2 regions of the Peribacillus sp. TH27 genome follow, and region 1 is predicted to be linked to the other one. Evidence: riboswitches for the same ligand, from Rfam matches in the RefSeq annotation. Region 1 holds a riboswitch; the other holds the start of a gene.
What was found. Region 1 has a riboswitch for cyclic di-GMP ahead of JFU24_RS24565 (anti-repressor SinI family protein). Riboswitches for the same ligand answer to the same signal wherever they lie in the genome.
Positions count from the first base shown of each region.

Region 2: it holds a riboswitch for cyclic di-GMP, as region 1 does, so the genes downstream of both, JFU24_RS17995 (anti-repressor SinI family protein) here and JFU24_RS24565 (anti-repressor SinI family protein) in region 1, are expected to answer to the same signal.

Region 1 covers NZ_JAEKEV010000002.1:4,820,652-4,823,806, forward strand. Annotated here, with positions in the region: gene JFU24_RS24560 (acyltransferase family protein) at 1-914, opposite strand, end outside; cyclic di-GMP riboswitch class I at 1,696-1,777, shown strand; gene JFU24_RS24565 (anti-repressor SinI family protein) at 1,798-1,929, shown strand; gene JFU24_RS24570 (hypothetical protein) at 2,673-2,810, shown strand; gene JFU24_RS30875 (hypothetical protein) at 3,121-3,155, shown strand, end outside.
Region 2 covers NZ_JAEKEV010000002.1:3,464,115-3,467,269, reverse strand. Annotated here, with positions in the region: gene secA (preprotein translocase subunit SecA) at 1-50, opposite strand, end outside; gene JFU24_RS18000 (helix-turn-helix domain-containing protein) at 491-814, shown strand; gene JFU24_RS17995 (anti-repressor SinI family protein) at 964-1,104, opposite strand; cyclic di-GMP riboswitch class I at 1,141-1,227, opposite strand; gene JFU24_RS17990 (hypothetical protein) at 1,408-1,605, opposite strand; gene hpf (ribosome hibernation-promoting factor, HPF/YfiA family) at 2,099-2,656, opposite strand; gene JFU24_RS17980 (flagellar protein FliT) at 2,912-3,155, opposite strand, start outside.

The DNA.
Region 1 (3,155 bases):
TTAGACCGTAATAATGATGAAAGTTTTAAGGAAGATATGCTCATAATCATAAAGATACAAACACCACACGATACAACATAGTCCCTGAAAATATAATTGTTTAATAAATCTACTTCACCAATTATACCTTCGTACATAAAACAAATAAATGCGATCATCAGTACTACAATTTTTACAGTTTTTTTCATCTTGGAAGTATAGTTAAATAGGTAATGGCGATACTTCGCTAATATTGCTCCCAATAAAAAAATAGTTATGTAGTGGAAACTCAAAAGACTGCTAGTTATGTTCAAATTGGAACCAAACAAATATAAAACCATAGTTGATGAAAAACTTAAAATCATAAACCAAAATAAGGAATATTTGAATTTTTTTCGTATAAATAGAAAAATCAAAACTGGAAATATAATCGAGATTCTCATTTCGTGGACAAGAGACCATATTACATTGTTATAGGCGTCAGTATTGTAACTCCCGATAAACAAAAGATGTTGTAATAATAGAGTCGGTGTGTCTGAAACGGTCCAGGATTTGCTAAACCAGTTACTAATAAACGGCATATCATTATGGCTTAAAAGCATTTTAGCCAATATAGCTATAATTATTGCTACTAGATATGGTAAATAAATTCGAAAAACTCGTTTTATTAAGTATGTAGGATAATGGAATTTCTCATTATTAATAGATAAATACAAAACAAAACCACTTAATACAAAGAATAGAATGACAGACTCATTGCCGCTACTGAAAAAAAGTCTTAGAGGAGTTTCCTTGAATAAATAGAATATGTAGGGACTGCTTGAATCATACCGATAACTTGCATATGATGGGTATATCATCATATAATGCCCAATTAATACAATAAGTGCGACTAATCCTCTTAGTGAGTCTAATTCCTCATATCTACTAGACATATTCCCCCTCCATAAGAACCGTTTTTTTTATAATATAGCATTTGTTCGTTATAAAGTATAGTTAGTTCTCTAAAACAGACAAAGGTAGACAAAAATAGACAAAAAAAGTAAAAAGGTGAACCATGGTATCCTAATCTATAAGCAAATTATTAGGGGAAGTTTAAATTTGAATCTACAAGGAAATTCCGGAAAGCTGGTAAATTTCAATCTTCTTGGAATTTGAATTTAAAAAACTTTAAAGAAAGTGTTACTGACCAGTTGGTATTTAGGGGAGGTTTTATATAAGGGATATACAGTTTTCAAAGTCAGTTTTAAAGTAAATGGGGGACGGAAAAACTGTTTATGTCAAAGGTTTATATATAGTAGTTTTTTTATGTTTAATATATAAAGGAAGAGAATTAGTTATAGCCTGTCATTAGACTAAAGAATATAGACCTTAAGATTATTAAGAAGATATTTGAATTACTTACTAATTAAAACTTTATCGAATAATGTTATAAAGTAATTAATAGTTATCTATTAACAATTGTTAACTTATTAAGTATAATTAATCTCAATATAGTAATTGAAGTAAGGGCGCAAAACCAGAGGTCTAAGGTATTTGCTAGGAGGCTGGTTTACCGCAAAAAGGATGAAATGAATTTATGCCTTTAATTCAAATGAGAGAAATTTGGACACCAATTAAATTAATTGGAGTTAAGCTTTTTAAATAGATAATGGAAGTGTCTTTATCATGGTTTTTAACCACCATCGTAAGAAGATTACGTAAAATGTTCAATACTCTTGAGAAACGCAAACCTATTGAAAAGTAGGGACGCAAAATTACAGGTCTAAGGCTATGCTAAGACGGCTGTGTTACCACAAATAGGGTGAAAAAGAAGATATGCAGAAAAAAATTGATGCAGAATGGATTATTTTAATTTTGGAAGCAAAAAGTGTAGGGGTTTCCATTCAAGAAGTGCGAGAGTTTATTCAGAATGAACAGAACTTGAATAATCAGCCCCACAAGAATTAGAATTAGATAAACAAAAATATATATATACTTTGGAGGGCTGTTATTCAGCCTTTTTTTTTATGAACTGGATTCTTCTGTTATCTTTTGTTATAACTTAAAAGCTTGCGGATGAAGCGATCTGCTATCAACAAAATTAGTCATTTGCGTGAGCTGATACCTAAGAGTTTCTAATAGATTAGCACAATATATTGTTAGTTCCCTATAGTATTGTTCGGAAATTGTAAGTACCAATATTTCTATAGAATATTTGGATATAATTAGATATTTTTCCGACTAGAATGTTCCGGCTCTAAGACTTTTCAACAAGTAGTAAAATATTTAATAAAAAATCAGGATAATAAGTATATAGTACTATTGTAAGCGTTTTCTCATTGGATTAATATGAAGAAGGTAGTGAGTACAAAGAAGTGGTATTATTTAAGAACAGTAAATGGTTTAAACAAATTGTAGCCCTAAAAACAGTTCTTTAGCAACAGATAAAGATAGAAAACTTTTTAGTGATGGATGAAACCTTGGACAGTTTAATAGGGTAATTGGTATATTGGAATATTTTGAATTAATGTATTTTGTATGATTTATAGTAGACTATAAAGTGACGAATAGATATAAATGCCCAACAAAAAAATAGTGAATAAAACAGTTAATATTTTTGTGTATTTGACGATACTATACTATAAAGAAAAAGCTAAAAGGACTTCGCAGAGGGCGATGTCAAGCTGCCATCAAAATACAAGGAGAATTTGATGACAAAAAATAAATATATTACGTTCGAGGAAGTTTATGAAAAGAAAGAAAGAAGCAAGAAAATTTTTATTGGGTCTTATATTACTATTACTTTAATCTTGATTTCTTTATTGACTTTTTTTCTTGGTCGATCATAAGGGTGTTTATCAAATAGGGCTGAGAGATCAGTCCTTTTTGATTTCTTTTTCTTTTGTTTTTTACACCTAATGAACTACATATTTTCAGCTGATGATATTAATAATCCGTCAGTTATGAACTTTTTGTGATTATTCTATTAATATTTCTTTAAAAATTCTGATTTTACCCTTTTTGAATTTATTTCCGCTTGCCAATACACTTTTTATATGTGATTATCAATTAAAAGAGCTATATTCCTTATTTTAGAAAAATAGGTTTAGTACAACTGTTTTACATAGAGGCTCTATTCAAATTGGAGTGGATATTCTAATGGATTTTATTGATATATTAATAGATACGTATAC
Region 2 (3,155 bases), 1.4 Mb from region 1:
TTAATTTCTCGCTTATTCGGATCAAAAACTTTATTTAATATATTAAGCATTCAATAACGCTCCTCTATTATGGTAATGATCATTCAATAACACATTCATATAAGTAAGAAGAAACACACCTTCTGTTAATACTAATCCAAGCTTAATTTTAACACTTCTATTCTAGAGGTACAACTTCATGTCACTCTATGTCTATGGACCTGAATTCAGTTCTTACGAAAAACATTGGATAAAAGAGGGGTAAAACTGTTAAAATAGAGGGAAGTAGCAAAAGTACATTACACACTCCCCACTTTTCACATGAGTCCTTAACAAGACAAACGAAAATGCGAAGTAAGCACAACCTTCTATCAATAGAAATTTTTGGTCCCTCTATGACTGATAGTCAGTTGAAGCAATCTAGCTTTTCAGGCTTCCTATTCCTGTGATTTTATGTGGGTTTAAAACTTATAAATCGAAGATAAATAGAACATGTTTCGAGGTGGTATTGTTGATTGGTGAACGTGTAAAAAAACTGAGAGAAGAAAAGAAAATGTCAATGACTGAACTAGCCGATAAAGCCGGAGTAGCAAAGTCATACTTAAGTTCGCTCGAGCGTAACTTACAAACGAATCCTTCTATTCAATTTCTCGAAAAAATCTCTTCTGTACTTAACATTCCTGTAGATGCCCTTCTTTACGATGCACCAAATAAGGAATCCTTGGACACTGACTGGATGAAAATTGTTGAGGAAGCTATGAATTCTGGCGTTTCAAAACAACAATTCAGAGAGTTCATTGAGTTTAATAAATGGAGAAAAGATAAGCAAGAATAGATGAATTCTAAACTATCTTCACAAACATAAATAGTACTGCTCTATCAAACTAGTATTGATAGAATTTCAGAAAATAAAATAATCCCTATAAGCAGCTATGTTGTAAATCAACTGTTTATAGGGATGTTTTTTTCATTCCTTTTTGGTTCTTAGTTTTCATTGTTCTGCTCTAGTGGCACATTTAGATTCTCTTTTTTTAAAAAAGCACTAATTTCTTCTTTCTTAAAACCCAATTTCCTAGCTTCTGAAATCAACTTCACCCATTCTTGATCCACTTCCACGTTAACCACCTCTTTTATCCTCCTAAAATACTACTTGTATGTATTTCAGGCAGACCAGCCATCTTAGCATTAAGCAAACTTAGGCCTGTGCCTTTGCGCCCTCATCTTTCACTGAGCTTGCCTTTGTCAGGGAAATTATTACAAAAACTATATTTATTAAGTTATTATAGCGAATATTTGCTCCAAATATTGCTACTTTATGTCGCTAAATTACCACAATGCACAACTTTTTATCGACAAAATATTACAAAATCAAGAAATCCATGATATTTTTTGTCTATTTCATGTACAAAACAAGATGGTTCAAATGATTCACGTTCGTTTTTTTATAAAATTATAAACATTGCCCTTCTTATTCAAACGATGGGGCATATTAATTCTTTCCATAATAAGTGCATCAAAGGCTTTTTGCGCAGACAAGTCCTCACCGCAGGTCGGACAAAGCCAACCTCCATATTCTGCACTGCTAAAAGACGCTCTATGACATGTATAGCAATTTTTCTGATACAAAAATCCAACTCCTCTGCACCATAATCAAATCATTTTATATAAATAAATTATTGTTCTTTTTAAAGAACTTTAATCTGAGTATAGTGCAATAGGAGGGGTTATTTAAATAGGTATAAGTACCTATTTATCTTATTAAAGAACGGAAAATGTTCTTTTTAAAGAAAATGCAATACATTCCATACTTCATTGTGTTTTTTAGAGAACAATGAAATTCCCAGGAGCCAACCAATTAATCGATACTATTTGATACCTTGTTTTCAACAGATGGATTTTACTTATTATCACATTATCAAAACACTTATCAAATTGCCGAAAGATCATTAAGGAAAAAGGAAGGAAATATAAACAACCATTGACTTCTATGGTTGAAATCGGTGGTTATTTTTCCAGAGCTTATAGAACTCCTTAGCCCAAATGAACATTGCAATGGATGGAGTAAAATTTAAAAAGCACAACCCATAGTCTGGGTTGTGCTTTTGTTTATAGATTCATATTAACTAGGTTCAATTAATCCGTAGCGCCCATCTTTACGACGGTACACAACGTTCGTTGTATTTGTATCCGCATTGGTGTAAACGAAGAAACTGTGACCAAGCATATTCATTTGCAGAATCGCTTCTTCACTATCCATTGGCTTCAAATCAAAGCGCTTATTGCGGACTACTTCAATATCAGTATCATCTTCAAATTCATCCACCACTTCATCAATTTCCGTATTAAAGGCGAACGCCTCAGGAGTTGTAGATAAGTTGTTACGGAATTTACGATTGACTTTCGTTTTATGTTTACGAATTTGGCGTTCAAGCTTGTCATTAATCAAGTCAATAGCAGCATACATATCCGCATTTTCCTCTTCAGCGCGAAGAACCAAATTCTGCATAGGAATCGTCACTTCGACCTTGGATGTATTATTGTTAACTTTCAAATTCACTAACACATTTGCATCTGGTGTATTGTTAAAATATCGTTCTAACTTGCCAATTTTCTTTTCGACGTATTCTCGAATTGCTGGAGTTACCTCAATGTTTTCACCGCGTACGTTGTAATTCATAAAGTGAGTCCTCCTTAAATTAAGACTATACAGTTAGATTCTACAATACCCCTCCGGTTTCCTTTAGAAACACATCATGAAATATGTCGAGATTATGAAACAATTGTCGGAAGGTTAGGAAAGGGTTGATGTCTGCCCTAGCTTTATTATAACAAATACAAAGCTATAAAGAAAAAATTAAGCCCTTAATATTTACAGAAAATTTAAAAACAATTAACATTAAAACTGTTTGCAATTAAAACGGCTGATTAATATCTAATTTCTTTTATCGTAGAACACGCCATCTGTGGATAATGATTGATAAGGGTTCACATATTTATTAGTAGATTCTTTTTTGAGACTTAGCTGTTTAATATCGCGTTGGATTTCTACTTTTTGTTCTTCTAGAAGTTGTGAAACTTTTTCGTTGAGTTCGATTAACTTCTTCCCTAAATCCTGTTCAGAATCAGAAAAAGGCGGTTGAATCCCTGCCATCAACTTCTCCCGCTCCTCAAGCAAG